DNA from 2 places in the Clostridium beijerinckii genome. Region 1 is predicted to be linked to the other one. Evidence: a T-box and tRNA genes for the amino acid it is inferred to sense, from the RefSeq annotation. Region 1 holds a T-box; the other holds one or more tRNA genes.
What was found. The T-box of region 1 lies ahead of thrS (threonine--tRNA ligase). A T-box ahead of a tRNA ligase gene usually reads a tRNA of that ligase, here a tRNA-Thr.
Positions count from the first base shown of each region.

Region 2: it encodes a tRNA-Thr, which carries the amino acid that the T-box ahead of thrS (threonine--tRNA ligase) is inferred to sense. The anticodon was not compared.

Region 1 is NZ_CP144906.1:3,565,391-3,582,479, reverse strand. It holds gene catA (type A chloramphenicol O-acetyltransferase) at 1-284, shown strand, start outside; gene PZA12_RS16450 (hypothetical protein) at 851-1,168, opposite strand; gene PZA12_RS16445 (winged helix-turn-helix transcriptional regulator) at 1,379-1,519, shown strand; gene PZA12_RS16440 (nitroreductase family protein) at 1,605-2,168, shown strand; gene PZA12_RS16435 (hypothetical protein) at 2,554-2,784, shown strand; gene PZA12_RS16430 (Imm6 family immunity protein) at 3,164-3,613, shown strand; gene PZA12_RS16425 (hypothetical protein) at 3,905-4,039, shown strand; gene PZA12_RS16420 (DUF4304 domain-containing protein) at 4,148-4,663, shown strand; gene PZA12_RS16415 (site-2 protease family protein) at 4,952-5,593, shown strand; gene PZA12_RS16410 (leucine-rich repeat domain-containing protein) at 5,893-7,035, shown strand; T-box leader at 7,155-7,385, shown strand; gene thrS (threonine--tRNA ligase) at 7,653-9,560, shown strand; gene PZA12_RS16400 (DUF4318 domain-containing protein) at 9,847-10,077, opposite strand; gene PZA12_RS16395 (hypothetical protein) at 10,928-11,545, shown strand; gene polC (DNA polymerase III subunit alpha) at 12,100-16,440, shown strand.
Region 2 is NZ_CP144906.1:167,430-184,518, reverse strand. It holds gene rpoC (DNA-directed RNA polymerase subunit beta') at 1-24, opposite strand, end outside; gene PZA12_RS00885 (DNA-directed RNA polymerase subunit beta) at 46-3,756, opposite strand; gene rplL (50S ribosomal protein L7/L12) at 4,087-4,452, opposite strand; gene rplJ (50S ribosomal protein L10) at 4,504-5,007, opposite strand; ribosomal protein L10 leader region at 5,043-5,168, opposite strand; gene rplA (50S ribosomal protein L1) at 5,212-5,901, opposite strand; gene rplK (50S ribosomal protein L11) at 5,956-6,381, opposite strand; gene nusG (transcription termination/antitermination protein NusG) at 6,460-6,981, opposite strand; gene secE (preprotein translocase subunit SecE) at 7,019-7,249, opposite strand; gene rpmG (50S ribosomal protein L33) at 7,298-7,447, opposite strand; gene tuf (elongation factor Tu) at 7,625-8,818, opposite strand; tRNA gene PZA12_RS00840 (tRNA-Thr) at 8,884-8,959, opposite strand; gene sigH (RNA polymerase sporulation sigma factor SigH) at 9,036-9,683, opposite strand; gene PZA12_RS00830 (NYN domain-containing protein) at 9,743-10,255, opposite strand; gene rlmB (23S rRNA (guanosine(2251)-2'-O)-methyltransferase RlmB) at 10,269-11,171, opposite strand; gene PZA12_RS00820 (Mini-ribonuclease 3) at 11,202-11,615, opposite strand; gene cysS (cysteine--tRNA ligase) at 11,665-13,065, opposite strand; gene PZA12_RS00810 (proline--tRNA ligase) at 13,083-14,795, opposite strand; gene ispD (2-C-methyl-D-erythritol 4-phosphate cytidylyltransferase) at 15,189-15,869, opposite strand; gene PZA12_RS00800 (PIN/TRAM domain-containing protein) at 15,891-16,991, opposite strand.

The DNA.
Region 1 (17,089 bases):
TCATGAAGTTTACTCCGAAATCAAATCAGCCTGACAATACGTTTTCTGTATCAAGCATTCCTTGGGTAAGTTTTACAGGATTTAACTTGAATGTGTATAATGAAGGAACATATTTAATTCCTATTTTTACTGCAGGAAAGTATTTCAAACAAGAAAATAAAATATTTATTCCTATATCAATACAAGTACATCATGCTATCTGTGACGGTTATCATGCTAGTAGATTTATTAATGAAATGCAGGAATTAGCATTTAGTTTTCAAGAATGGTTAGAAAATAAATAAATATATCTAGATAGTCATGTCTTGATTACATTATTTATGGAGTAATAAAAATAAAGAATAGAAAAAATACCGCATTATTCAATAAAAATGAATTTGCGGTATTTTTTTATTTAAGTACTGCACAATACTAAAAAATGGGTACAAAAAATGCCCCAATAAAGGGGCGTATATGTATGTGATAATTAATATTTGAGGGGTATTAGATTACACGTTAATATATCTTAAATAATACGTAATTAAAATATCATATTCCCATATTAAATGGATTGAAAATGGAGTACTAATCTGATTATGGAGACATTCTTAGTTTATGAGTATTTTATGAAATTATTCATGATAAAAATAATAAAAGCTCCCTAAAAATAAGGAACTCAAAAATTAATGGACAAAAGTGTAAAGACTTATAAATAAAGAGTAACTAAAAGATAAAAATAACAACCAAGAGGTTTCCTTTTATTATATGAAGGTTAACTTCATATAATTCAAAATATTAATATAATTTTTAAATAAGTATTCAAACAATTCAATTCAAACTAATATGCTAAGTAGTTTGGGAATTTTGAAATTTAAGATGTAAAAGATAATTGACCACTACCAGCTATTATGATTTTATAACCATATTGCATAGGATTTAAGATATATTGCAATGAGTTTGGCTCAAAGCGTATAGATTGTTCCATTATCAGATCTTCATTAAGTATGGTGATAAAAGTCCTACCACCAGAAACATTTCGAACTTTATACGGAACATTTGGAAGTAATTTTAAATCCTCAATACTATAAATCCCCTCAGAAAAAGTATTAGTTTGAGCGACAGAAGTTATTGAATTCATGCTAAATGATATAAATAGAAAAATAGAAAATACAATAATAGATTTTTTCATTTGGGTATCCACCTTTCATAATTCGAGTGTTATACAAGTAAGTAATTAAATTTATCATGTGGAATTATTAAATAAATATGTATAATGTAGATTTGTGAAGTAAATAAAATATGTTCTTTGAAAACTGAATGATGTGATATTTAAAAATCTGTTATAATATTTATTAAACAAAAGAAAGTTTATTTAATAGATATTACGGAGGCTAAGGTTATGATAAAGAAAGAAGATATGCCTGTTTGTGATGTTGCCACAACTGTACAGATATTGGGCAGTAAGTGGAAACTATTAATTATAAGAGATTTAATAGATGGACCAAAGCGAAACAGTGAAGCAATGGGGACATTTGTATAAAGAGCGATTATAGAGACTTTTTTGTGCGTACTGTTCATATAAAAAAAGTCGTTATATAATAGTTTTATGAAGGAGCTGATATTATATGAAGACAGTTTTAGAAGTTATAAAAGAAAGAAGATCTATAAGATTTTTTAAAGAAGAACAGATAAAAAAAGAGGAGTTAGAGAAAATTTTAGAGGCTGGTTTATGGGCGCCGTGTGCAGGAAATCTACAAGCGGTAAAATTTGTTGTAGTTCAAGATAAGAGATTAAATGATGAATTGGGAAAGATAAATAGAGAACTTTTCGGAGCTGCAAGGAGAAACGATAAATCAAGTGGAAGTATTGCTGATGATGATAGTATTAAAAGTGCTTTTTATAAAGCTCCTGTAGTAATTTATTTATTTGCACCAGATAATTATCCTTATGCAATTCATGACTGTTGTGTTGCAAGTCAAAATATTATGCTTGAAGCAGCAGAAATAAATATTGGTTCTGTTTGTATTTCAAGAGGAGAAAAAACATTTGAAACTGAATTAGGTAAGAAAAGTAAGGAAAAATGGGGATTAGATAGTACTTATAAATGTCATAGTATAATTCCTCTTGGTTACATATCTAAAAATGGTAAACCACAGCCAAGGAAAGAAAATAGAATTATTTTTGATTAAAAAGATTTATTTATTGTTTAAAATTTAATAACGTATTTAAATATCACATTATCATAGTAATAGATAGATAATGTGATATTTTTTATGTATAGTACTTCACAATACTAATAAATTATGAATCAATAAAATTAAATAACAGACTGTAAAATCGTATTATTTATTAGATTGAATTTATGAGTTTTTAGTGAGCAATTTGTAGATTTGACGTAGTAAATTATAAAAATGTTCTTTGAAAATTGAATAATGTAGATTTTACAAAATATGCTATAATTGATTCATAATAGTAAAATAGTTGAAGTAACTAAAACAGAAATGTTATAGAGCAAAAAAACTAAAAGGTGTGTAAAATGATGGAATAAATTGAAAATGAAAATGGGGGATAGAGATGAAATTTGCTACTATATTTATTGCAGTAATTCTTTTTATACCAATTGCATGTGTGATGTTATATACAATATTTTACCCAAGAGAAAGTGCATTATTTGGTAAGAAGTGGCAATTTAAAAATGAAAACCTTGAACCAAGTGACGAGGTAATAAAATATAATCGTATGGTCGGAATCATAGGATTAGTTATATCAATACTTATGTTAATATTTGTAATTGTAAAATATTAACATAAGTAACGCTACTAAAGAATATGTAATACTATTTTTGTTTAATACACAATCTTCATAAAATTATGAATTAATAAAAATAAATAGCAAATCGTAAAATCGTATTATTCAAGATTGGATTTACGATTTTTTTAATGCGGAATTCTATTATATTACGCAATATGTAGATTTAACGAAGTAAATTATGAAAATGTTCTTTGAAAATTAAATAATGCGATTTTACAAAATATGCTATAATTAATATAGAATAGTAATTTATTGTGTATTAGTAAATAAATTATAAATTTGTAGTGTAGAACAGATTTACCAAAGGAAATCACAAGAATATTTGAATCATATTATTAAACACATCAAAAATAAAGAGAGGAGAAACAACAATATGACTTTAGTAGAACAATATGATATGCTATTAACTAATGGAGAAAGTCTTTTAAATGCCTATCATGATAATGTGAAGAATAAAGAGTTTTATATAGAAGGACAACGGGTAATTGGTATATGCAAAGAGTGGATAACAAATAATGAAATTACTGCTGATGATATATATGAAACTGTTGATTCAGCAGATGGATACGATATAGTAGAATTTGCTTATTGTAAAGGGATAACTGAAGAAGAATCATATATGTGGGCTTTATTATCAGATATAGTATGTGTATTATGTAGTCTTGCCTATCAAATGGAACATCAAAACTGTGTACCACAGGCTATCGAGTGCATTATAGAGGAGAAAATAGAATCATTTGTAATATTTATTAATCAAAATATGAAGATACGTAAAGATGTTAAAGAGTGTATAAAATATTTTGCCGATAATTTATGTTATTAAGATAAATTATGTATACAACAATTATTTAATATAGTTAAGATTTCTATCAACAAGTAAGAAATGTAGATTTGCTGAAAGCCTATAGAACAAACAAATTTCAATTTATCGTTGAGGTAATTCATAACATTCTTATATCATGAATCAATAAAATTAAATAACATATTGTAAAATCGTATTATTCAATAGATTGAATTTGCGATTTTTTTGATACACAATACTAAAATAAAACGTAATAGTAAATTATTGTTCAACAAAGTCAAGGTATATACTTTAGATGGAGAGTGATTAAATATGGATAATTTTTCTTATGGCAGCCCTTATCTTGACAGTCTTTCTGAAAAGTATAATTATGCACAAATGCTCCATGAAACCTTTGATAATGTTATTGTACCAGGTTTTAAAGAGAAAGGGTTCAGAAAAAATTGAAAGACTTTTTATCGTAAGCGTGATGGTCTTACAGAAGTATGCAATGTTAAATTTTCAAGAGACAATAGTAGAGTTCATGCCAGGTTTTGGTTACAGGTATGTATAGCTATGCCTTCATTTTACGATTCTATAGGTAAAAAGTATGATAAGAAATGGGAGGCAACAATATTTGATATAGAATCTGATTCACTTATTGGATGGGAAAATGGTTTGTGTAATTTTCATTACCCACCCTATATGTTAGATTTATGGAACAGCAGATTGATTGCAGTTTCCCTAACTGAGACTAGAAAAGATGAAAAAGAGGAGTTATTAAAAGATAAACTAGATAGTAGATATAATAAACAGACTGGTGAAGGATTCAACGAGGTTGTTGCTTCTGATATTGAAAATGTAATAATTAAATTTTTTAATACAATTCCAAGTGCTGAAGAATTATTAGAGCATATTAATAATGATGAACCTAACAATTGTGCTGATGAAGCAATGATGTACGAGGTGGCATACCTTTATTACAATTATGGAGAGCAGGAAAAAGCCAAAGAAATATTAAAAAGAATTCAGAATGGTTTCTTGAAAGACAGAATTCAGAAGTTTGTAAATTATGCTGGGATCATCTTATAAACTGTTATTATTAATAAAAATACATAAGGTTAAAATTAATTAGTTTCTACCCTTAATTCGCAACTTTCATTAGTTATGTATCAATAAAAATGAATAGCAAATTGTAAAATCGTATTATTCAAGAGATTGAATTTACGATTTTTTAGTGCACGATTTGTAGAATTGACGTAACAACTAATAAAAAATATTCTTTGAAAATTTAATAATATGATGTTTACACAATGTGTTATACTTTAGATATAATGGGATTTAATAGCAACTAAAGTAATAAGTTTATAAGGAGTAAAAATGGAAAGATTTAAAAAGATTATTATATATATAATTCCATATATACTTGTGTATATAACTTCATGTTTAACAACTTTGTCACATGAATTAGGTCATTCAATCACAGCATATTTTTTTGCTATTAAAAACAATCCATTTGATCTTAATTATAGTACAAAAATTTTTATGTTTGGAATAAGTGAAAATGTTGATTATAATAAGGTGTCAAAATTAATACAATATAAAGCAATATTAATATCAGCAGCAGGTTTGATTGTAAATTTTATTTTTGCTGTAAGTATAATCATATTGTTAATATTCTTTTATAGAAATCTCAACAAGTTTATATGTTATGTTTTATACTTGTTTTTATTTTGGAATACAAATGAATTCTTTAATTATTTTATAATCCGTAATATATTCTTAAGGGGCGATGTTGCTAATATTGTAACTTATGGGATACCTCATATTTATGTATTGATATTTGGAATATGGTTTTCCTTAATTTTAGTTTGCTTTTTATTTTTAAAGGTTAAGAAGAATTTATTTAAGATATTTAACTTGACCCAAAATCAATGCGTAAAGTTTACGAAAATAATAGTATTAAGTTTTGTGGTATGCCAAATTTTAACATTATATAATGCGGTTTTTTATTATAGTTAATGCAAACATTAATTAGAAATCTGATAGTTAAACTTGATTTGTTTACAAATAGATGTATATTGTTAATACACTATTTTTCTTAAGTTATGAATCAATAAAATTAAATAACAAATTGTAAAATCGTATTATTCAAGAGATTGAATTTACGATTTTTTTTTATGTGTTATACCACTAAAATACGTTTTTTATTGATCAATTTTAAGTTGTTTGCAGAATAAATAATGAAAACATTACCAGAAATATGGTATAATTATATATTGTTCCATTAAATGCGATAAATTACATAGGAGGGGTAAAGAATGAAGAGTTTGAGATTAATAAAAGTAATAGCGAGTTCATTATTTGTAGCTTCAGTATTAGCACTAAATCCAATAGGAGCGAGTGCAGCGTGGAAGAGTGATCCTAGAGGCTGGTGGTATACAGAAGGAAGTTCATGGGCTACAGGCTGGAGGCTAATTAATTCTAAATGGTATTATTTTGATTCTAAAGGCTACATGGCTAAAGATACAACAATTGATGGGTGTTATCTAAATGAAAGCGGTGCATGGACAGAACTTACAACAAGCGGAAACTTTAAATTTGATAAATCAACTGGAACAATAGTAGAATATACTGGTTCTGATAGCTCAGTCGTGATACCAAATAAAATTGATGGTACTGATGTAAAACGTATACGATTTACATCGACATCTACCTGCAAAAATTTAACAAGCATAACGATACCAGATAGTACAACGGGTATAGAATCTATAGTATGTATGAATTGCAGTAACTTAACACACGTAGATATTCCAAATAGTGTGAAACGTATAGATAGATATGCATTTAATGGATGTAGTAATTTACAAAGTATAACTATTCCTGATGGTGTGAAAATTATAAATGAATACGCCTTTAGTGGGTGTAAGAGTTTAAAAAGCATAATTATTCCAAATGGTGTGGAGTCTATTGGGCCTCAGTCATTTGCTGGATGTAGTGGTTTAACAACTTTGACCATTCCAAATAGTGTAACAAATATGGGGGATGCTATATTTAGGAATTGTATTAATTTAACAAACATAACAATTCCGGATAGTGTAAAAAGCATAGGCCATAGTGCATTTAGTGGTTGTAGCAGTTTAAGTAGCATAACAATACCAAATGGTATAACAATCATAAACGAGAATGAATTTCAAGGTTGTAGTAGTTTAACAAGCATAGTAATACCAAATGGTGTAACAAGTATACAAAGAAGTGCATTTGAAGGCTGCACAAATTTAACCAGCATAACTATTCCAGATAGCGTAACAAGCATATCAACGCACCAAAAAATGCCTAATGGTATAGGAATTAATCCATTCTATGATTGTACAAAGGCTACATTTTATGTAAAGAGTCAAGCATTAAAACAGATTTTAATTAATTCAGGTGTAAGTGCAAGCAAAATCACAGTAAGTGCTTAGTCATAAATAATAAATCAAAAAATAAATTGTAATAAAAACTATTTACAAGATACTACAAAAGTGCTAGTATTTATTATTAATAAGAGCAAAGTGCACGTAAACTCTTAATAATTAAATATTCGCAGGCAATGAAAGGGAAAAGTATTATAGAGTACAGTTTTCAGAGAGGAAATGTCACCGACTGTAAGCATTTCTAAATATGACTATGAGAAAAACTACCCTGGAGCTATGGTTTATTAGCAGATTTTGTGAAATGCCATCGGTGAAAATCGTTAAAAATTTTAGAGAAGAATTGAGTTTATTTAATTCAATTTGGGTGGAACCACGGATATTATGCATTCGTCCCAAGGCTTGGGACGGGTGCTTTTTTTGTACAAAAATATATGAATTTAAAAAAGTATGAGACGCAATTTGGAAGAAGTTGTGTTATCGAGTATTAACCTATATATTGCAAAAATAATTCTTCATCATAATTCTAAAAATATTGCAAGAATTTTATCCGTAATTGTGAATTGTGAAATGTGCATTGTGAATTGCAACATATATCTATAGATATATCTAATACAATAAAATTTTAAAGAATCTTAAAAAATCTTAAAGAAGGAGGTAACAAGTTTATGATAAATATAAAACTTAAAGATGGATCAATAAAAGAAATTGCAGATGAATCTAGTATTTATGATTTAGCAAATTCAATTAGTAAAAACTTAGCTAAAGTCGCAGTAGTGGGGGAAGTAAATGGGACATTAGTAGATTTAAATTATAAATTAAAAAATAATGATGAGGTAAATATTTTGACTTACGATGATGAAAAAGCAGTTGAAGTTATAAGACATTCTACTTCTCATGTTATGGCTCAAGCAGTTAAAAGAATTTATAAGGATTCAAAGCTTGCTATAGGACCTGCAATAAACAATGGTTTTTATTATGATTTTGATATTGAAAATTCATTATCAAATGAAGATTTAGATAAAATTGAAGCAGAAATGAATAAAATAATAAATGAAAATCTTAGCTTTGAAAGAATCGATATTTCTAGAGACGAAGCAATAAAATTAATGGAGGAAAAGGGAGAGACATATAAAATAGAACTTATTAAGGATCTTCCTGAAGCTGAAAAGATATCTTTATATAAACAGGGCGATTATATAGACCTTTGCAGAGGTCCTCATATTCCATCAACAAAGTATATTAAAGCATTTAAATTATTAAGCGTTGCTGGAGCATATTGGAGAGGAAATGAAAAAAATAAGATGCTTCAAAGAGTTTATGGAGTTGCATTTTCTAGTAAGAAAGAATTAGAATTACATTTGCATAATTTAGAAGAAGCAAAGAAAAGAGATCATAGGAAACTAGGAAAAGAATTAAAGTTATTTACTTTTGCAGAAGAAGGTCCAGGATTTCCATTTATGCTTCCTAAAGGAGTAATATTAAAAAATACCTTAATAGATTTTTGGAGAAAATTACATTACGAAGATGGTTATGTTGAAATTGAAACTCCAATAATGCTTAATAAGAAACTATGGGAGACTTCAGGGCATTGGTATCATTATAGAGAAAATATGTATACTTCAACAATTGATGAAGAAGAATTTGCATTAAAGCCAATGAATTGCCCAGGTGGAATGTTAGTTTATAAATCAGAATCACATTCATATAGAGATTTTCCAATGAGAGTTGGAGAATTAGGACGAGTTCATAGACATGAGCTTTCTGGAGCACTCCATGGTCTTATGAGAGTAAGGGCATTCACACAAGATGATGCACATATATTTATGTTACCAGATCAAATAAAGTCAGAAATAAAAGGCGTTATTAATTTAATTGACAAGGTGTATTCAAAATTCGGATTTAAGTATAATTTAGAACTTTCTACAAGGCCAGAAGATTCAATGGGAAGTGATGAAGAATGGGAATTAGCAGAAAGTTCATTGAAGGGTGCCTTAGATGAATTAAATCTTGAATATAAAATAAATGAGGGTGACGGAGCTTTTTATGGACCTAAAATAGATTTTCATCTTGAAGATAGCATAGGCAGAACTTGGCAATGTGGAACAATTCAGTTAGATTTTCAATTGCCTCAAAGGTTTGAATTAGAGTATGTAGGTAGTGATGGAGAAAAGCATAGACCAATAGTAATCCATAGAGTAGTATTTGGAAGTATCGAAAGATTTATAGGAATACTAATAGAACATTTTGCTGGAAAGTTTCCAACATGGCTTTCTCCAGTTCAAGTAAAAATACTTCCTATATCAAATAAATTTAATAGCTATTCAGAAAAGATTAAAGATAAATTAAGCTCAGAAGGTATAAGAGTTGAAATTGATCAGAAAGATGAAAAGATAGGCTACAAAATAAGAGAAGCTAGAAATGAAAGGGTTCCTTACATTATTATTGTTGGAGAAAAGGAAGAAGCAGAAAATAATATCTCATTACGCAGCAGAAGTAATGGAGATGAGGGGACATTAAATTTACAAGATTTAATAGAAAGAATAAATAATGAAGTTAAAAATAAAACTCTATAATTAAGTAGAGATAATACTGAAATATTAAGATATTAAATTTAAGGAATAATTAAAGTAAACATCACTTTAGTTATTCCTTTTAATATTTCTAATATAAAGCAACCTTCCATTTAGAAATTTCTAGAGAAATCTTCTTAACATGTCGGAACAAATATGCATTTAATTTCGGATAATATACACATAAATATAGTCTTAATTGTGTTTATGAAAACAAGATACTTTTAAATTCGGCTATTTTTTATAATGTTGAAATATACTAAAAAATAATAGTGGAATTATCTACTTACTATTTTTCAAGGCACTTAATCATATACCCACCTCGAGCCATAGTGATTTCAGTAGAAAATAATTTATCCTCCAAATAGAATGTAACTGGCTTTTCGGTACTGACAAACTGGCACTTTTCTTTAGAACTTATACAATATTTTTCAATCGTATTGCAAATTGTCTGTGCAGATGGATAAGTTAAAGAATCATCCAAATCAACTAAAAAACTTTTTTTAGAGAGATTAAACATAGTGCTACATCCTTTCTTTTTATTGTTAATTATATTTTAGTTACCTATTCAACTAATTATAACATAATTAGCATAATATTACATTGAGTATGTCCTACATATATTGGCTTTCTTTAAAGAATATTTCATCTGATTCAACGACGCCATCAATGCCTACTTTCCCTAAAAATGTGCTAGTTCAAAAAGTGAGAATCCAAAAGTGATGCTCCAAATTTTACATTTGGTAAGAAGAACTTTCTCTATCAGCATTTTATATTTCGTTCTTCGAACTTTCTCTGTGAGTGCTTGTTCTTTGAGGCTAGCACTTTGGATACAACTTTATAGCCTAGAATCACCCATCAGAATTCCCTAGAAACTGGAACAGAAGTATGTTATTCATTTCGGTGAGGCATGCGCATAAGTTCAGGTTTTAGTCTGGATATCTATATAGATATCCAATTTAAAAATTCGGCTTATTAGATAAACAGATTTACAAAATTTCTAGAATTTTAAGCTCATATCTTTACTAGAAATCATAAATATATTTGTGAAGAAAACATTTGAAAATGAGCTGTTAAAGGTTCTTAGCTGTAGGGTGTTCTAATTTAGCTTGTCAAACTGAAAGTTGGAGCATGCTAAATTGGATACAACCTGCTGCTTAGAACCTTCAGCGATATTTTCATAGCTTTTCGGAACAAAATATTTGTGATTTCGGTGAGTTATATGCATAAGTTCAGGTCTAAGTTGGTTTATCTATAGATACTACATAAAAATTTAAAATATTATTTTAAATTTCTACAGTTTTTAATTTATTAAACAAGCAGTTATATATTATAATGTTATATATCACTTGATGAAGGAGAAGGAAAATATGTTTTTATTTGGCGGGAATAAATTAAAGGTAAGAAGCGAAGAAGATGAGGATGGAGTTAAAACTTTCGTGGAATACTATGGAATGAAGAAAAGCGATGAATTTAAAGTAAAGGTTTTAAATGAAATGATTGGAGAAAACCTTTGTTTAATAGTTTTGGACTCTAGAATGTTGTATTTTGGAAATCAAGTGGAGCATGAGGTTCCGGTTGAAGAAATAGTAGAGCATTTAGGAATTTCAAGAATAGCATATAAGAAGTTTGAAATAAAGAAGGTACCAGAAGTATCTATGTTTGGTATTAGCATAAAAAAGGGAACTAAAAAAACTGATAGAGATTATGTAATTGGATTTGTTGTAAATAAGTATAATTTTAAAAGAATTGAAGAATATGTAAATAGAATGAATTTATATTATTTCATAGATAACGCTGGACTTGGTGAAGAGGATTTATTACAGAAGTTAAGTGAAAATTATGAAGAAATTGATGAAATGAGTAAGGAATTTTACTGTGAGATATTTAATAATAATTACATAAGTCAGTTAGTTATTTCATCAGAAAATGAGAACGCTATGGCAATAAAGGAAACGGTTGGCAGGTGCCATTCTGAGTTAAAATAAATAGTTTCACTCTAAGAAGAATGTATGCAAATTTTATTATTTATTAATTTACTAGTGAATTCAACGTCTAATAGAATTAGCAAACATTCTTTTGCCTTGACAACATTATTAGATTATGGAATGATAGTTAGGCATAATCAAAAAAGTAACAAGTATATCTGCCAAGAAAAGTTCTTTATTGCAGCATAGCTGCTCTTTTCATAAGTGCCTATTTTCCATTATGCTTCATCAGTAAATTGCACTAATAGACTTGCTATGAGTCCAATCTGCTTTTTCGCTTAATGAAAAATAATCATGGTATTTTGCGCTTGTTATTTTAATTTATATGCTTTAAATGTCGGAAAACTACTAATTGATTAATTATTGTACAAATGAAAAATTAGTTGAGATTGAAAAATAATATAAATATTATCTAGATTAAATATGAGGGAGGTATAGGAATACTTTTTTGATAGAATTATTTCTATGCGTTTTTTTGAAGCTTAACAAATTGCAAGTTTAATCTATATAATAGTAGCATACTGAAAATTTTTTAGAAAAGGTTAATGAGTAGTATGAAGAGAATAAATGAAGCTTTTAGTGATTATGAATCCGCTGGCAGCATAAATACTGCTGTTATACAATCCGTAGTCTTGCGTAAGAAAACTAAAGTGCTGGAAATGGAAATTAGTTCAGATAATTATATTGAACTAGGGGAAATTGAAAGTTTCAATAGTTTCATAAAAGACAAATTCGGATTAAATGATTCTAAAATTATTGTAAAGTATAGTGACGAGGTCGAAATAAGGCCTATAGAAAAAGAATTGAAAAATATCGTATATTCCTTATCTACGAAGTATCCTGCATTAAAGGCAGCGGTTAATAATAGTGACTATGAAATAGAAGGAAATACTATAAATTTTAATTTTAAAATTCCTGTATCTGGTTTCTTAAAAACCATGGAATATGATAAGCAAATTAATAAAGCTATAAAGCATATGTACGGGAAACATTATAATATCAACTTTATTGACCAAATAGATAGCGAAGAATTAGTAAAAATTGCAGAAGATAAACGTGCTAATGAGATGAAAGTTATTAAAGAAATAAAAATTAACCAAAGCAATAATCCTCCTGAAGTACCTAAAGCTGAAGAAGGTAAGCCAGAGGTAAAAGCTGAGGGTGATGGCAAAAAGGCAAGTAATCCATTCTTGATTTTAGGAAGAAATGCTAATATTAAGGAAAACATAATTAAAATTAATGATATAACACCTGATGAAGGAAGAGTAGCTTTAGAGGGTGAAATATCTAATTTAGAAGCAAAAGAATTAAGAAGTGGAAAAATGTTAATTTCCTTTGACTTATATGATGGATCAAATTCAATGACCTGCAAGATTTTTGCAAAGCCTACTGAGTATGATGAAGTATTTTCTAGAATAAAAAAGGCTAAGGGGCTTAGACTTGCTGGAAATGCAGGATATAGTAATTTCTCTCATGAAGTTGAACTTATTGCTAACACTGTTATTGAAACAAATGGAATAAAGAAGTATAAGAGACAGGATAATTCTGAGGTTAAGAGAGTAGAGCTTCACATGCATACTCAAATGAGCCAGATGGATGCCATGTCTAGTGCTAGTGATTTAATTAAGAGAGCTATGAGCTGGGGAATGAAGTCTATTGCTATAACTGATCATGGAGTGGTTCAGTCATTTCCAGAAGCGCACAAATTGCTTGGAAGAGATAATCCAGATATGAAAGTCATATATGGAGTTGAAGCTTACCTTGCCCCTGATAAAAAGCCATCTGTAACAAATGTTAGGGAAGAAAGTATTGATACGGTATACTGTGTTCTTGATTTAGAAACTACAGGTTTTTCTCCTCAGACAGAAAAGATTACTGAAATAGGAGTAATGAAAATTAAGGATGGCAAGGTTATAGATAAGTTCAGTACTTTTGTAAACCCTCAAAAGTCAATTCCTATGAGAGTTGTAGAGGTTACAAAGATAACTGATGATATGGTAAAAAATGCAGAAACTATTGATAAAGTTTTCCCTAAATTGCTTGAATTTATTGAAGGAAGTGTTTTAGTTGCGCATAATGCGGACTTTGATATTGGATTTTTAAAGCATAATGCGAAAGTTTTAGGCTATGAGTTTGATTTTACCTATATAGATACTTTAGGATTAGCACAAGATGTATTCCCTGATTATAAATCTTATAAGCTAGGAAGAATTGCTAAGAATCTTGGAATAAAGGTTGAAGTTGCCCATAGAGCTTTAGATGATGTTGATACAACTGTTAAGGTATTTAACATAATGATTGAAAAGCTAAAAGAGAGAGGCGCACAAACACTATCAGATATAGATTTATATGCAGCTGATGAAGAAGCTAAGAAAGTGGCATATAAAAAGGTTAAAACTCACCATGCAATAATACTAGCAAAAAATTACGTGGGGTTAAAGAATTTATATAAATTGGTATCATATTCTCATTTAGATTATTTTTATAAAAAACCACGTATATTAAAGAGCATGTTTAAGAAATATTCTGAAGGTTTAATTATTGGAAGTGCTTGTAGTGAAGGGGAGTTATATCAAGCTATACTTCTTGGAAAACCAGAAGAACAAATTGAGGAAATTGCTAATTTCTATGATTACTTAGAAATTCAGCCTTTAGGTAATAATGATTACTTAGTAAGACAAGAGCAAGTTCCAAGTAAAGAATATTTAAAAGAAATTAATAAAAAGATTGTAGAACTTGCAGAAAGATTAGGAAAGCCTGTAGTGGCTACTGGAGATGTTCACTTCCTAGATCCTGAAGATGAAATATACAGACGTATATTAGAAGCAGGACAGGGATTTAAGGATGCAGATAATCAAGCACCATTATATTTAAGAACTACTGAAGAAATGCTCGATGAATTCTCTTATTTAGGAAGAACAAAAGCTTATGAGGTTGTAGTTACAAATACTAATATAGTAGCAGATATGTGTGAGCAAATAAGCCCAATTTCTCCTGAAAAATGTCCACCACATATAGAAGGCTGTGAGCAGACAATAAAAGATATCGCTTATGAAAAAGCCCATGAACTTTATGGAGATCCACTTCCAGAAATAGTTCAGGCAAGACTTGATAAAGAGCTGGATTCTATTATAAAAAATGGATTCTCAGTAATGTATATCATAGCTCAGAAGCTGGTATGGAAATCAAATGAAGATGGATACTTAGTAGGTTCCAGAGGATCTGTTGGTTCATCCTTCGTTGCAAATATGACTGGTATAACAGAAGTTAATGCGCTTCCGCCTCATTATAGATGTCCTAAGTGTAAGTATTCTGATTTTGAGGATTATGGAGTTCTAAACGGCTTTGACTTACCAGATAAAGAGTGTCCTGTTTGTGGAGAAAAGCTTCATAAGGATGGAATAGATATACCATTTGAAACATTCCTAGGCTTTAATGGAGATAAAGAACCAGATATAGATTTAAACTTCTCAGGAGAATATCAGGCAAAGGCCCATAGATATACAGAAGTTATCTTTGGAAAGGGAACAACATTTAAAGCAGGGACTATTGGTACTATAGCAGAAAAAACAGCATTTGGTTATGTTAAAAAATATTATGAAGAAAAAAATCTTCCAATAAACAAGGCTGAAACAATGAGAATTTCAGTAGGGTGTACTGGTATAAAGAGAACTACAGGACAGCATCCAGGTGGAATTATAGTTGTACCAAAGGGAAGAGAAATATTTGAATTCTGCCCTGTGCAGCATCCAGCTGATGACCCTAATTCTGATATTATAACAACACATTTTGATTATCACTCTATTGACCAAAATCTATTGAAGCTTGATATACTAGGGCACGATGACCCGACAGTTATAAGAATGCTTCAAGATATAACAGGGGTTGATCCACATGAGATTCCTATGGATGACAAGGATACTATGTCCTTATTCTTCTCAACAAAGGCTCTTGGGGTAACTCCACAGCAGATAAATTCAGAGGTTGGAACCTTTGGAATTCCTGAGTTTGGTACTAAGTTCGTAAGAGGAATGCTTGTAGATACAAAACCAAAAACTTTCTCAGATTTATTATGTATATCAGGACTTTCACATGGTACAGATGTATGGCTTGGAAATGCTAAGGACTTAATTGATAATGGAGTAATCACCAGCATAAGTGATGCGGTATGTACAAGAGATGATATCATGGTTTACTTAATTAGAAAAGGACTTCCACCTAATACCGCATTTAAAATAATGGAAACTGTTCGTAAAGGTAAAGCCTTAAAAGAACCTAAATTTCCAGAATATGAAGCTATGATGAGAGAACATGATGTGCCAGAATGGTATATAGAGTCTTGTAAAAAGATAAAATACATGTTCCCTAAAGCCCATGCAGCAGCTTATGTAATGATGGCATTTAGAATAGCATGGTTTAAAGTTCATATACCTCAGGCTTATTATGCAACATACTTTACTATAAGAGCAAAAGCATTTGATGCAGAATTTATGATCTTTGGAAAAGAAAAGGTTAAAGCAAAGATGCAGGAAATTCAGGCTCTTGGAAATGATGCTGGTCCTAAAGATAAGGATATGTATGATGACCTTGAAATAGTTTTAGAAATGTATGAAAGAGGATTTAAATTCCTTCCAATTGATTTATATAAATCTAGTGCTACAAAATTCCAGCTAGAAGAAGATGGAATAAGACCACCAATAAACAGTATAGCAGGTATGGGAAATGTAGCGGCAGAAGGTATAGCAAATGCTGCAAAGGAAAAGGAATTTAATTCAGTAGATGATGTAAAGAAACGTTCTAAGATTGGTAATGCTGCCATAGAGCTTCTTAGAAAATTTGATTGTTTAAATGGCCTTCCAGAAAGTGATCAAATGAGCTTCTTTGACGCAGTTTAGATTTATGACTATAGATAAACCAACTTCGAAACTGAACTTATGTGGTAACTTACCGAAATCATAAATATTTTGTTCCGAAAAACTATGAAAATATCGCTGAAAATCCTAAGTCGCAGGTTGCACCACTTCAGCATGCTCCCACTTTCAGTGTGACAAGCAAAAGTGGAACAACCTACAACTAAGAATTTTTAGCAGCTCATTTTCAAATGTTTTCTACACAAATATATTTATGATTTCTAGTGAAGATATTACCTCAAAGTTTTAGCAGGTTTGTAAATATGTTTATCCTATAGATTTAAATATTAATTTGGATATCATAGATAAACTAACTAAGATCTGAACTTATGCATATAACTCGCTAAAATAAGGATTATGCTGTTGTTTCAGTTTCTAAGGAAATTATGATGGATGATTTCTAAGATAACAAGTTGCATCCAAGATGCTAGCCTCAAAGGCAAGTTCTGAACTAGCACATTTGGAACAACTTCTAATGAAGAAATCTTACATCTTTATTCTCAATGCAATGCTACAAAAAAGAGTAATCTCTCTTTCTAGTATGATCTAAATTATAAGTAGAATTTAGATTTTTTAGTGAATTTGTACTTTGGCTTAGTTAGTGCTTTAAAATTTGAACTAGCACATTTGGAAC
Region 2 (17,089 bases), 2.2 Mb from region 1:
ATCAAAATTATTTAATTCAAACAAGGGTAAATCCTCCCTTCAAAATTAGTGTTCATCATTAAAATCATCTAGTTCTAATTCAGTCTCAAGATCAGCTATATCGACACTTTCATCATAATCAATTTCATCCATGTCTTCATCATTATTTTGATCATAACTGTCATCATCTAATACATCTGGTTCTGGCACCATAATCTCTTCAGTGCCTTCTATATTAACTTCTAGATTTGCCATATCTTCATCAACAAATTCCTTTAAAGTTACTTCTTCATGTGCATCATTTAATACCTTAATATCTAAGCATAATGCTTGTAGTTCCTTAATAAGAACTTTGAATGATTCTGGAACCCCTGGTTCAGGTATATTTTCGCCTTTTACTATAGCTTCATATGTTTTAACTCTACCTACAACATCATCTGACTTAACAGTTAATATTTCCTGAAGTGTATGTGCTGCTCCATATGCTTCTAATGCCCAAACTTCCATTTCACCAAATCTTTGACCACCAAATTGAGCTTTACCTCCCAATGGTTGTTGAGTAACCAATGAATATGGTCCTGTAGATCTAGCATGAATCTTATCATCTACTAAATGGTGAAGTTTCAAAATATACATTATTCCAACAGTAACCGGATTATCAAATGGCTCTCCAGTTCTACCATCATATAATATGGTTTTAGCATCTTCTCTAAATCCTGCCTTTACCATGCACTCTGTGATTTCAGGCTGAGTTGCGCCATCAAATACAGGTGTAGCTATATGCCATCCTAAATGACTAGCTGCCCATCCTAAGTGAACTTCAAGTACTTGCCCTATGTTCATACGCGAAGGTACTCCTAATGGGTTTAAGCATATTTGAAGAGGTCTACCGTCTGGCAAGAATGGCATATCTTCTTCTGGTAATATTCTAGAGATAACCCCCTTATTACCATGACGTCCTGCCATTTTATCTCCAACTGAAATTTTTCTTTTTTGTGCAATATAGCATCTTACAAGTTCATTTACTCCAGGATTCAATTCATCTCCATTTTCTCTTGTAAATACTTTTATATCAACTATTATTCCAGCTTCTCCGTGAGGCACTCTTAATGAAGTATCTCTTACTTCTCTTGCCTTTTCACCAAATATTGCTCTTAGCAATCTTTCTTCTGCTGTAAGCTCAGTTTCACCTTTAGGAGTTACTTTTCCAACCAATATGTCTCCTGATCTTACTTCTGCACCAATTCTTATAATTCCTCTATCATCTACATCTTTAAGTGCATCATCACTTACATTTGGTATGTCTCTTGTAATTTCTTCTGGCCCTAACTTAGTGTCCCTAGCTTCACATTCATATTCTTCTATATGCATAGATGTAAATATATCTTCTCTTACTAATTCTTCTGAAATTAGCATAGCATCTTCGTAATTATAACCTTCCCAAGTTATAAATCCCATTCTGATGTTCTTACCTAACGCTATTTCTCCTAAATCTGTAGATGGACCATCTGCAATAACTTGATTCTTGTATACTATTTCTCCCGTATCTACTATAGGCCTTTGATTTATACAAGTTCCAGAGTTACTTCTCTTAAACTTCAATAATTTATATATATCTGTACCGCCATCTGAATCTCTCTTAATTCTAATTTCACTACCTGATACATATGAAACTACTCCAGCATTTTTTGCTTTAGGCAATACTCCCGAATCAACAGCAGCTTTATATTCTATTCCTGTTCCAACTATTGGTGCTTGTGGACTTAATAACGGAACTGCTTGACGTTGCATGTTAGATCCCATAAGTGCTCTCGAAGCATCATCATTTTCAAGGAACGGTATCATTGCTGTAGCTACAGAAACAATTTGTCTTGCAGATACATCTATCAAATCAACTTCAGTTGCTGGAACAACTAATATATCTTCTAAATGCCTTACTCTAACTTTTTTATTTGTAAAGTTTCCATCTTCATCCATAGGCTCTTTTGCTTCCGCAATTAAACATTGATCTTCTTCATCAGCCGTAAAGTATCTTATTTCATCTGTAGCTCTTGCGTTCTCTTTGTCTACAATTCTATACGGAGTTTCAATAAAGCCATACTCATTAACTTTTGCGAAAGTTGCCAAAGAATTTATAAGCCCTATATTTGGACCTTCTGGTGTTTCAATAGGACACATCCTACCATAATGTGAATGGTGAACATCTCTTACTTCGAAACCGGCTCTTTCTCTCGAAAGACCACCTGGTCCCAATGCTGACAATCTTCTTTTATGTGTAAGTTCTGATAATGGATTTGTTTGATCCATGAATTGCGATAATTGCGAACTACCAAAGAATTCTTTAATAGCTGCTGCTACTGGTCTTATATTAATTAACATTTGAGGAGTTATAGCTTCTTGATCTTGAATAGTCATTCTTTCCTTTACTACTCTTTCCATTCTAGATAGACCAATTCTAAATTGGTTCTGCAATAATTCCCCTACAGATCTCAATCTTCTATTACCTAAATGATCTATATCATCAACATAACCTATTCCATAAGTTAATCCTAGCTCATAGCTTATAGTTGCAAATATATCATCTCTTATAATATGTTTAGGAATAAGTTTACTAATATTCTTCTTGATTTCCTCTTTAATACTTGCTTCATCAGAAAAATTATCTAATATTTCTTTCAAAGTAGGATAATGAACTAATTCTTTTATCCCTAGGTCTGAAATATCAAAAGAAACTTGTTTCTTCAAATCTACAAAGTTATTACTAATTACTCTAATAACTTTATCTTCTATTAATACATCAACAGATTTAACACCTGCATTCTGAATTTCTTCAGCTACTAATCTACTTATTTTTTGACCCTTCTCCACCATTATTTCTCCAGTTTGTGGATTAACAATATCAGCGGCTGCTACTTGGTTAGCTATTCTTAGATTTAATGCAAGTTTTTTATTAAATTTGTATCTTCCTACTCTAGATAAATCATATCTTTTTGCGTCAAAGAATAATGTATCTATTAAAGATATAGCACTATCTACTGTTGGTGGTTCACCAGGTCTCAATCTTTTATATATTTCAAGTAGTGCTTCCTCTTTAGTTTTAGTATTGTCTTTTTCTATTGAAGCTCTAAATCTTTCTTCTTCGCCGAAGAAATCTAACAACTCCTGATCACTGCCTAATCCCATAGCTCTTGCTAATATACTAATTGATAATTTTCTAGTTTTATCAATTCTTACATAAATTACATCATTAGAATCTGTTTCGTATTCCAACCATGCTCCTCTATTAGGGATAACAGTTGATGAATATAACTTTTTACCACTCTTATCTATAGAGTAGTTATAATATACACCCGGTGATCTTACTAATTGACTAACTATAACTCTTTCAGCACCATTAATTACAAAGGTACCTTGCTCTGTCATTAATGGGAAGTCACCCATAAATACTTCTTGTTCTTTAATTTCACCAGTTTCATTATTTTGCAATCTGATTGAAACTTTTAATGGTGCAGCATAAGTCGCGTCTCTTTCCTTACATTCTTCGACAGAATACTTGATATTTTCCATATCAAGTTTATAGTCTACGAACTCAAGTACTAAATTCCCCGTGAAGTTTGTGATAGGATTAATATCATCAAAAACTTCATGCAGCCCTTCTCTTAAAAACCATTCATATGAATCTAATTGAACTTCAATTAAATTCGGCATTTCAGTAACATCATTAACCTTACCGAAACTCATTCTTGTTCTTTTTCCAACTTGGACAGGATGTACCATGAATTTTCACCCCTTGTATAAAATAAACTAAAATAGCCAAAAGCATACTTTCCCTAAGGACTTTGCTTTCGGACAGCGTCTTTCTATAGTATAACCATTATTCACCAGATTATACTCCTTATTTCCACTATAAATATATAGTATTCCATAGAGAATAATACATTACATTATAATATCATAGGATATTTTTCTTGTCAATAAATATTATTAAAGAATCCTTTTCAGTTATAAAGCTATATAAAATACCTATTTACCTAACAAGCATTTTATATAGCTTTATAAATTTAGTTTAAAAAAGGTGCTATAAAGCACCTTTTTCTTTAAAACAAACTACTTAACTTCTGCAGTAGCTCCTACTTCAGCTAATTTAGCTTTCATATCTTCAGCTTCGTCTTTAGAAACGCCTTCTTTTAATGTCTTAGGAGCTCCATCAACTATTTCCTTAGCTTCTTTTAATCCTAATCCTGTTATTTCTCTAACTACTTTGATAACTTTAATCTTGTTATCTCCTGCGCTTGCTAATACTACGTCGAATTCAGTTTTTTCTTCAGCAGCAGCTCCACCAGCTACAGCTCCACCAGCTACAACAGCAGCAGCAGCACTTACTCCAAATTCTTCTTCACAAGCCTTTACTAATTCATTTAAATCTAAAACGCTCATTTCTTTTATTGCTTGAATTATTTCTTCTCTTGTCATTTTTAATAGCACCTCCGAATTTTTTTCTTAAAATTTTAATTAATCTTTAAATTATTCTGCAGATTCAGTTCCCTTGCTATCAGCAATAGCACTTAATACACGTGCAAAGCTTGATATTGGAGACTTGATACTTCCAAGAAGTTTTGCAATAAGAACTTCTTTTGATGGTATTGTTGCAAGCTGTTTAATTTTAGCTTCATCATAGATTTCTCCTTCTATAATACCAGCTTTTAATTCCAACTTCTTATGATCTTTAGCAAAGTCATTTAAAAGTCTTGCAGCTAATGTTACATCTTCATAACTAAATGCAACAGATACTGGTCCTTCTAAATATTCTGCTATACCATCTAAGCCTAATTCTTTAGCTGCTAAAGCTACTAAAGTATTTTTATATACTTTGTATTCAACTCCAGCTTCTCTTAAACTTTTTCTAAGAGCTGTATCTTCTTCAACATTTAGACCTTGATACTTACTAAGAACAACAGCTTTTGATTTTTCTAATTTTTCCTTAATTTCAGCAACTTTTGCTTCTTTAAGTTGTCTGTTTTTATTCATTACTGTAGTCCACCTCCTCACAGTTATAAACTGCTTCTTTTATTAAAAAAGACCTTCCGCAGACATGGAAGGTCTATAATATAATCTATTATATACACCTAGGCGGGCAGTTATCTTTACGCTTTCGCACCCACTGTCTACGGAAAAAATATTTTCTTTTTACAACATTTGAAATTATACTACATAATTTCACTTAAGTCAATACTAATCTAAAGCTCTTGTAGGATTAACTTTTGCACTTGGTCCCATTGTACTTGAAACAGATACTGATTTTAAGTATTGCCCTTTTGCTGCTGCTGGTTTAGCCTTAACTAAAGCTTCCATTAATGCAGTAAAGTTTTCTTTTAATTTTTCAGTTCCAAATGATTTTTTTCCAATTGGACAGTGAACTATTGCTGTTTTATCTACTCTATATTCAACTTTACCAGCTTTAATTTCTTCAATTGCCTTAGCAACATCAAATGTTACTGTTCCTGACTTTGGATTTGGCATTAGTCCTTTAGGTCCTAACACTCTACCAATTCTACCTACAACTCCCATCATATCTGGTGTTGCAACAACTACATCATAATCAAACCAGTTTTCGCTTTGGATTTTTTGAACTAGTTCATCTGCTCCAACGAAATCTGCTCCTGCTTGTTGTGCTTCTGCAGCCTTATCTCCTTTAGCAAAAACAAGTACTCTAACTGTTTTACCTGTTCCGTTTGGTAATACAACTGCACCTCTAACTTGTTGATCTGCATGTCTTGGATCTACTCCAAGTCTTACATGTAATTCAATAGTTTCATCGAAGTTTGCCTTTGCAGTCTTTAATGTAAGATCTAATGCTTCTACTGGATTATATAATGCACTCTTGTCTATAAGCTTTGCACTTTCAATGTATTTTTTTCCCATAATTTGCCTCCTCTGTGGTATTAACGGTTTTGACCTCCCACTTATTTTTACGAATTACTCTTCAATAGTTACGCCCATACTTCTAGCTGTTCCTGCTATCATTCTCATAGCTGATTCAACACTTGCAGCATTTAAGTCTGGCATCTTAGTTTCAGCAATCTTTCTAAGTTGATCTTGAGTTAATTTACCAACCTTTGTTTTATTAGGTACTCCAGAACCACTTTCTAATCCTATTTCTTTCTTAATTAGAACTGCAGCTGGAGGAGTCTTTAATATAAAACTAAAAGATCTGTCTTGGTAAACTGTAATAACTACTGGTATTATATACCCAGCTTGATTTGCAGTTTTTGCATTAAACTCCTTACAGAATCCCATTATATTTACACCGTGTTGACCTAAAGCTGGACCTACAGGTGGAGCTGGTGTTGCCTTACCTGCTTGAAGTTGAAGTTTAATCATTCCAGTTACTTTCTTAGCCATTTTTGTTATTCCTCCTATTACTGTGGTATAACGAACTCTTTTTAGTTCTCCCACTTAATTAAAATTAGTTCATTATAGTTAAACTAATTTTTCAACTTGATTAAAGTCTAATTCGGCAAGTGTTTCTCTGCCAAACATCTCCACTAAAGCTTTCACTTTGCGTTTATCTGGAATTATCTCTTGTATTGTGGCTACTGAATCTCTCAATGGCCCAGAGATAATTCTTATACTTTCCCCTACCTCTAAGTCAATCTCAACAGGAACTTCTAACACTCCCATCGATTCCACTTCTTCATCAGAAAGAGGAACTGGTTTAGATCCTGGGCCTACAAATCCTGTTACGCCTCTAGTATTTCTAACAACGTACCAAGCTTCATCACCCATTAACATTTTTACAAGCACATATCCAGGAAATTTCTTCTTTAATGAGACTTTTTGCTTTCCATCTTTTTCTTCAACCACTTCTTCCATGGGTACTTGTATATCATGGATTAATGCTTCAAGATTTCTATTTTCAATTGCTTTTTCTAAGTTTGCTTTTACTTTATTTTCATATCCTGAGTATGTATGAACTACATACCATCGTGCTCTATCACTCATATTCGTCAGGCGATATAAAATCACCCAAACCTCCCTTTTACTTGAAATTTAAAATCATTTTAAAGAGGTTATTGAAAATAGAATCCAATCCACCAACTAATATAGTATACATTAGTGTGAACACAATAACTGCAACAAATGCTTTCTTTGTCTCATCTTTTGAAGGCCAAGTTATCTTCTTAACCTCTACCTTAACCTCTCGAAAAAAACCAAACAAACCATTACTTTTAATAGCTTTTTCAGTTTTTACACTGTTCTTTGCTGACATATCTTCACATCCTTAAATTTAATAACTATATGTCATTACTTCGGCTAATTACTTTGTTTCTCTATGAAGAGTGTGCTTTTTACAGAATTTACAATACTTTTTCATTTCTAATCTATCTGGATCATTCTTTTTGTTTTTCATTGAATCATAATTTCTTTGTTTACACTCTGTGCATGCTAAAGTTACTTTTGTTCTCATGACTGCACCTCCAGTTTTCTTATATATTAAATAGGAATCTTGAGTTCCTATTCACTTCTAAAATTTACGTTGCTTAAAATGTCACTTTTATACAATATCATAGAATATTTGACTTGTCAATCATCCTTTAAATAGGACTAAGTTATACAACTTAGTCCTATTAGTAATAAATGTATCTTATTCTACTATTTTAGTAACAACTCCAGAACCTACAGTTCTTCCGCCTTCTCTGATAGCGAATCTTAATCCTTCATCCATTGCGATTGGAGTGATTAATTCAACATTCATATCAATGTGATCTCCAGGCATTACCATTTCCATTCCGTCTGGTAATTTGATTGATCCTGTAACGTCTGTTGTTCTGAAGTAGAATTGTGGTCTGTATCCATCGAAGAATGGAGTATGTCTTCCGCCTTCTTCTTTCTTAAGTACGTATACTTGACCTACAAATTTAGTATGAGGATGTACTGAATTTGGTTTTGATAAAACTTGACCTCTTTCAATATCAGTTCTTTGAACTCCTCTTAATAATGCTCCAATGTTATCTCCTGCTTGCGCTTCATCCAATAACTTTCTGAACATTTCGATTCCAGTTACTACAACTTTCTTCTTTTCTTCTGTTAATCCAACGATTTCTACTTCATCTCCTACATGAAGTACTCCAGCTTCAACTCTTCCTGTTGCAACTGTTCCTCTTCCTGTAATTGTGAATACATCTTCGATTGGCATTAAGAATGGCTTATCTGTTGCTCTTTCTGGAGTTGGGATATAGCTATCTACTGCTTCCATTAAATCCATGATTGGCTTAATTGCTTCTTCATCTGTTGGATTTTCTAATGCTTTTAATGCTGATCCTGTTATTACTGGAATATCATCTCCTGGGAAGTCATATTCGCTTAATAATTCTCTAACTTCCATTTCTACTAATTCTAATAATTCTGGATCGTCTACCATATCTGCTTTATTTAAGAATACTACGATATATTGGATACCAACTCTTGATCCTAGTAGTATATGTTCTCTTGTTTGTGGCATTGGACCATCTGCTGCTGATACAACTAAGATAGCTCCATCCATTTGTGCTGCTCCTGTGATCATGTTCTTAACATAGTCAGCATGCCCTGGACAGTCAACGTGCGCATAGTGTCTGTTTTCTGTTTGGTACTCAACGTGTGCTGTATTGATTGTGATTCCTCTTTCTTTTTCTTCTGGAGCCTTATCAATATCTGCATAGTTAAATGCTTCTGCAAATCCTTTATTTGCTAATACTGTTGTGATTGCTGCTGTTAATGTTGTCTTACCATGGTCTACGTGACCTATTGTTCCAATATTAACGTGTGGCTTACTTCTTTCATACTTTGCTTTTGCCATTATAATTTTCCTCCCTTATTATCTTCTAATAAACTTGGCCTAGTGTTTTTTTATTTTTTATTATTTGGAGCTCACAATCGGAATCGAACCGACGACCTCCACCTTACCAAGGTGACGCTCTGCCGACTGAGCTATGTGAGCGTTCAAAATTGCTATCTTCTTTGATATACCAATTATAAAGTTTACTATTATTCTTTTTATTTGTCAATATAAATTATCACTTTAAATCTAAGCATTTTTCTAATTTTCTCTTTACTCTTTGTAATGCATTATCTATGGACTTCGAATGTCGTTCTAAATCACTTGCAATCTCCTGATAAGATTTTCCATCTAGGTATGAAGTAAGAACCTCTAATTCCAAATCTGATAACACTTTCGAAATCTTTTTCTCGATATAATCCATTTGTTCCTTACTAATCATTAGCTCTTCAGGATCTGAAATTTTCAATCCTGCCAAAACATCAAGCAGAGTTCTCTCTGATTCCTCTTCATATATTGGCTTATTTAAAGAGACATAAGTATTTAACGGAATATGTTTCTGCCTAGTAGCTGTTTTTATTGCAGTTATTATTTGTCTGATTACACATATTTCTGCAAAGGCTTTAAATGATGTTGATTTTTCTGCATTAAAATCTCTGATAGCCTTATATAAACCTATCATCCCTTCTTGATAAATGTCTTCCTTGTCGGCTCCAATTAAAAAATATGATTTAGCCTTTGACTTCACAAAGTTCTCATATTTTGAAATTAAATATTCTTGCGCCCTACTATTACCACTCTTAGCTTTCGCAACAATTTCTTCGTCTGATTTATCTTTGAAATCTAAAAAACCTTTCAACTGCTTATTCTCAACTCTCTTCTGCATTAAACTAACCACTCGTTTAGACAATTATACCCCAGTAAAATTATGTTAGTCAACTGAATTTACTTACTTCTTCTGATTTCTTCTAATATTTTGACTATCCTATCATCTATATTATCACTTATTATATTTTTTTGTGAAATTCTGTTCTTATCTGCTTTATTTTTTATAGACTTCTCTATCCTTAGAACCTCATTATAAAATTCTAAAGATGACATTCTAACTGCACCTCTTTGAAAAATTGTTTGCTGCTCTAGGCTATCAGATGTTACAACAACTATTTCATGTTTCCTTCCTAGAGCATTTACTTGTTTCTCAATATAACTATCCGCAGTTTCTCCATCCTTTGTAAATACTACCGATATATTTCTATTTACCTCTTCTTTCTTTTCAATGCTCCCAGTAACTTTATGAGCATCAAATACTAATATTATTCTACAAGCATTAAAAACTCCATAATTATGTAAAGTATCTATAAGAGTTTGTCTTGCACCCTCAAAGCTAGAATCTTTTTTTTGTTTTAAATTAGGCCAACTATTTATAACATTATATCCATCTACAAAAATAGTTTTCACGATATACCTCTCTCTATTTCAATCGTCCTTTTAAAACTTCATACATAATTATACCACCAGCTACAGATGCGTTTAAAGAATTAATCTTTCCGACCATTGGTATTTTTATTAGCTTATCACACTTTTCCACCGTTAATTTTGAAATACCTCTCCCTTCATTTCCAATTATAACCGCACAAGGTCCTCCAAAATCTACTTGGTAGCTATATTCTTCTGCTCTTATGTCTGCCCCATAAATCCAGATCCCCTTTTCTTTTAGTTCCTCTATTGTCGAATTTAAATTTGTTACCTTAGCTATTTTTACATGTTCTATTGCTCCAACCGAAGATTTATAAACGGTTGTACTTACAGATGCACTTCTTCTCTTTGGGAGTATAATTCCATGAACTCCAAATAATTCCGCAGTCCTTACTATTGATCCTAAATTATGCGGATCCTCAATCTCATCTAATATAACTATGAACGGAGCTTCCCCTCTTTTCTCTGCTAAATCCAATATATCCGATACTTCTGAATATTTATATGGAGTAACTTTTGCTATTACCCCTTGATGTACTTCTCCACCACACATTGAATCAAGTTTTCTTTTATCAACTTCTTTTATTAATATCCTATTTTCTTTTGCCAAACCAACAATAGTTTTTATTGAACCTTCTAATTTACTATTAGATATATATAGCGTTTCGATCGTTCTTTCTCCTTTTAGAGCTTCAATTACGGCATTTCTTCCAATAACTATATCTTCTCTCTCTTCAATAGCGCCCGTTGATTTATCATTTCCTACTATATTATCTTTCTTCGTTTTATTTTTTGCCTCATTATAGCTTTTAACTTTACCTTTTGATTGATTTACAGATTTATCTTTGCTTTCCATAAACTTGACATTTGAAATATTTTTTTTCGGCTTACTATTCATTATAAACCCTCCTTTTTTTAATTTTATAAACTAATTAATAATTTCAATACTTCTGTTAAATATAAATTCTAATCTTTCCTTATCACCTACTAAGTATAGATAACCAATTAACGCTTCAAACCCAGTTGCCATTCTATAATCTCTTATCTCTGCATTCTTAGGAACAGTAGGTGATTTCGCATTTCTTCCCCTTTTGTAAACTGCTTCTTCCTCCTCATTTAGGAGATTTTCAATTTCATGCATTATACACGCCTGACTTTTTGCTTTTACATATCCAATTGCCTTCACATGTATCTTATTTGCAGATAATGCTGTATTTTGAGTCAAAATATAATTTCTAATAAAAACCTCAAATACACCATCACCTATTAATGCCAATTGTAATGAATTCAACATTCTTGCTTCATCTTTTGAAAATTTTCTAATTCTTAAGTCATCTAACATTATAATTCTCCTTTAAATAAGGGTTGCAAAAATGCAACCCTTTCTTTAATTAATCAATCTTCTTCCATCTAACACCTTGTGGTGTATCTTCTAAAATTATATTTCTGCTTTTTAAATCATCTCTTATTTTATCCGCAAGTGCAAAATCTTTATTTTTTCTGGCTTGCTGTCTCTTTTCAATAAGCTCTTGAATTTCTGTTTCCAAATCCTTCTCAATACGATCTTGAAGTATACCTAGCGGATTTCCTAGTTCTCTAACTACTGATTCCGCTTTCTCACATAATTCAGAGGATGAATTAATATTCACATTATTGTTAATATCTTTAGTCAAATCAAACAATACCGAAATAGCGTCTGCTGTATTAAAATCATCATCCATCTTCTCAATAAATTTTTCTCTATATTTATCTAAAGACTTTAGATATTTTTCTTCCTCTTCATCCATTAATTTTTTAGTGACTTCATCTTTCAAATTTTCAAGATTATTTATGCAATTATATAATCTTTCTATTGATGATTTTGCTGAATCTAAAAGTTCTTTAGTAAAATTTATTTGTATTCTATAGTGTCCAGACAACATCAAAAACCTTATTGCATCGGAACTATATTCCTCAAGAACTTCTCTTGCTGTAAAGAAGTTATTTAATGATTTTGACATTTTCTTATTATCTACATTAACAAATGCTGCATGAAGCCAATAATTTGCAAATGGTTTTCCTGTTAGAGCTTCACTTTGAGCTATTTCATTTTCATGATGCGGGAATCTTAAATCCATGCCACCTGCATGAATATCTATTGTATCTCCCAACAATTTCTTCGCCATGCACGAACACTCTATATGCCACCCAGGCCTTCCAGGTCCCCAAGGACTTTCCCAAGCAGGTTCACCTGGCTTTTGTGCTTTCCATACTGCAAAATCCATAGGATCTTTCTTTCTTTCATCAACAGATATTCTTGCGCCAACCTGCAAATCATCTAAATTCTGCCCTACCAATCTTCCATAATTATTAAATTTTTTTGTGCTATAATAAACATCACCATCAACTTCATAAGCAAATCCTGCTTCAATCAACTCTTCAACAAATTTGATTATATCATGAATATATTCTGTTGCTCTAGGATTTACAGTAGCTCTTTCTATCTTTAATGAATCGGCATCTTGGTAGTATTCTTTTATATATTTATCTCCAAGCTCTTTTACTGTAATTCCCTCATCATTAGCTTTATTAATCATTTTATCGTCTATGTCAGTAAAGTTTTGGATAAATCTAACCTTGTATCCTCTATACTCCAAATATCTTCTTATAGTGTCAAAGACAATAAATGTTCTTCCGTTACCTATGTGAAAGAAATTATATACAGTCGGCCCACAGACATACATTTTAACTTCGCCTGGACTAATAGGGATAAACTCTTCTTTTTGTCTTGTTAAAGTATTAAATACCTTCATTAATTTACCTCCTAAAATTATTTTAGTTTTATATTGTTTTTCTCAAATTCACCTTTTATTATATTATAAACATCTTCTATTTTGATTACTTCCATTTCTCCATCTCTAAGTTTAAATTCAATTTCTCCATCATTAATCTTTTTACCTACTGTTATTCTCATTGGTATTCCCATTAATTCTGAATCTTTGAATTTCACTCCTGCTCTTTCATTTCTATCATCTAAAAGAACTTCTATTCCGGCACTTGTTAATTTTTCATAAATTTCATTTGCAATTCTAGCTTGTTCCTCATCTTTTACATTAACAGGAATTACAGAAACATGGTATGGTGCAACAGACAATGGCCATACTATTCCATTTTCATCATGATGTTGCTCAATTATAGATGCCATTGTTCTTGTAACTCCAATTCCATAGCATCCCATTATAAATGGCTTTTCTTTTCCATCTTCATCTATAAACTTAGCATTCATGGCTTCTGAATATTTAGTACCAAGTTTAAATATATGACCCACTTCTGTTCCTCTTGCAATAGTCACCTTACCACCGCAAACCGGGCACTTCTCACCTTCAGTTACGTTTCTATAATCTCCTATTACACCTTCAAAGTCTCTTCCATAATTTACATTATTAATATGGTAACCTGTTTCATTAGCACCCACAATAAAGTTATACATATTAGCTACTTCTTCATCAACTAATAGCATATCTACTTTTATACCTATTGGTCCCGCAAATCCTATTTCTGCTCCCGTTGCCTTTTTTACATCTTCTGAACTAGCAAGATCTAGGTTAATCACTTCACCAATTGCATTGCTAACCTTAACCTCATTAATTTCTCTATCACCCCTAACCATAACTGCTACTATTTTGCCATCTGCATTAAACAAGATAGTCTTTGCGAATTTTTTTTCATTAGTACCGAAAAACTTAACCAATTCATCTATAGTTTTTGTATTAGGTGTCTCAACTTTATTTATTTCCTTGAATTCCTCTTTTAACTCTTTCTCTGCTGGTGATGAAGCTTTCTCGATATTTGCTGCATAGTTACATTCACTGCAAAATACCACATCATCCTCTCCAACTTCCGATTTAACCATAAACTCTGCTGAATTTGAACCACCAATAGCACCAGAATCAGCAGCAACACATTTTGCATCTAAACCACATCTATTAAATATTTTTACATATGCATCATGCATTTTATCATAAGCTAAATCTAGCCCAACTTGATCTTTATCAAAGCTATAAGCATCTTTCATTACAAATTCCCTAGATCTCATCACCCCAAACCTAGGCCTACGCTCATCTCTATACTTTGTTTGGATCTGATATAAATTAAGAGGTAATTGCTTGTAAGACTTAATTTCATTTCTCGCTATATCTGTAAATACTTCTTCATGAGTTGGCCCTAAACAGAAATCTCTATCACCTCTATCCTTTAATCTAAACATTTCTGCTCCATATGCATCCCATCTACCAGATTCCTGCCATAATTCTGCTGGAATAATAGCTGATGCTAGAAATTCCTGTGCACCTGCCGCATTCATTTCTTCCCTAATTATATCCTCAACTTTTTTTAAAACTTTTAATCCAAGAGGCATATAATTATATACTCCTGCAGCCATTTTCCTTATCATTCCAGCTCTTAACATAAGCTTATGGCTGTCAATCTCTGCTTCAGCTGGTACTTCTCTTAATGTTGATATTAACATATTAGACATTTTCATTTGGTGTTCCTCCTAAATAATATTGGTTAGATTGCAAATAATATTTTATATATGATGTAATAAAATCTGAATATTAGATTTTATAAATAATTAATAGATTAAAAATATATAATTGGATAAATAAAAAAGCCCGCCTAATAATATATATTAGGGCGAACTTTATATCGCGGTACCACCTAAATTTGTTCTCTAGCAATGATAACGGTTTTAGACCGATAGTTTTTCCCTATACTCAAAAGCTGGTTCAAAGCCTGTTTAAAAGTCTTTCAGCCCACGGACTTTTTCTCTTATATAATCGACTTCTACTATTCTTCATCAACGTTTTACAATCTTAATTAAATTTTATTTTAATATATTATAACTTCCTGAATTTAGCCTGTCAATACATTATCACTATACTATATTTTTCACAAAATACTCTGCAAGTATTAAATCTTCCGGTGTAGTTATTTTTATATTTTTATAATCACCCTCATAAATATAAACTTTATGTCCCAAAAGTTCTACTACACTAGTATCATCAGTAACCGATATACATCTTTTCTTTATTTCTTTATGGCATTCATATATTAGATTGAAATCAAAAGCTTGTGGCGTTTGAATTGCAACAAGTTCACTTCTAACTAAAGTATCTACTGAAAAATTATTACTATCTTTAATTTTTATAGTATCCTTTGGCATAACTCCAGGCGCTGCAGCTTTATAACGCTTAGCATATTCAACCGCATCATTTATTATTTTCTGAGATACAAATGGCCTAGCTCCATCATGAATTAATACTATATCAGATTTTTCTAATTTCTCCAAAGCATTATATACTGATTCTTGTCTTTCATTCCCACCAGATACTAAATCATCTATTTTTAATCCATATTTATTTAATACTTCTCTTTCACAATAATCTTTTTCATCTTCAGGCACTACTAAAATGATCTTATCTATCAAATCATTTTCTATAAACTGCTTTAACGTGTAATAAAGAATGGGCGCACCATTCAAATCAATATATTGCTTGCTTTGAATATAGCCCATTCTCTTACCTCTGCCTCCAGCTAATACTATCGCACTAACCATACAGAAAACTCTCCTTAACTTTTAATTATCTTTTGGTTTTGCAAAAATCATTCGTCCAGCTGCTGTCTGAAGAACTGATGTAACTATAACACTTGTTGTTTGTCCTATATATTTTCTTCCACCTTCAACAACAATCATAGTTCCATCTTCTAAATACGCAACACCTTGGCTTGATTCTTTTCCATCTTTTACTATATCAATCGTCATTTCTTCACCAGGTAACACTACTGGTTTTATTGCATTCGATAATTCATTTATATTTAATACTGGTACCCCTTGAAACTCAGCCACTTTATTTAGATTATAATCATTAGTTATAACCTTTCCTTCCATTTTTTGTGCAAGCTTAAGCAGCTTTGCATCAACTTCTGCGATTTTAGGAAAATCATCTTCTACAATTTGAGTTTCTATGGCTAGCTCTTTTTGTATTTTATTTAATATATCTAGACCTCTTCTTCCTCTATTTCTTTTTAGCGAATCAGAAGAATCGGATATATGTCTTAATTCATCCAGTACAAAGTTAGGTATAACCAGTGGTCCTTCAACAAATCCAGTCTCACAAATATCAAATATTCTCCCATCAATTATAACTGATGTATCTAATACTTTTGGAATTCCTTTTATAGATTCTTTTATTACCTCTTTAACTTTTTTCTCTTTAATTACAGGCTTTTTCATATTAACAAGAAGAGCTGTTATATCTTCCTTTTTTTTAATCATTATTTCTGCACCTATTATAGCAGCTAACACATTTAATAAAATTAATAAAATTGGCCCAATTATATTTATATCATTTATCGGTTTTGCAATAAACGTCATAAGAATTAAAGCAATTACAGCTCCAAAAGTTCCATAAATGATTTCAGTTATGCTCATTTTTTGCATACTCTTTTCAATATACTCAATTAAATTAGAAATTCCTTTGTATATAATAGGAGAAATAATATAAAATATAAGTCCAAAAATAAAAGATATGATAATAATAAATAAAACTCTAGTAATAGTGGTTGAAATGTAAGTTAAATTATCAACCTGAGGGATTGTAAGTAATATTTCAGATATGAAATATCCCAGTATCAATCCAATTACAGAAAAAATTCCCCTTAATAGTCTTTTTAACACATACTTCACCTCCTTCTAATTATTTACAATTAGATAGTATTTTAATCATATTTTCAATATTTCTCTAAATCATATTAATTATATCATACAATAAGTAC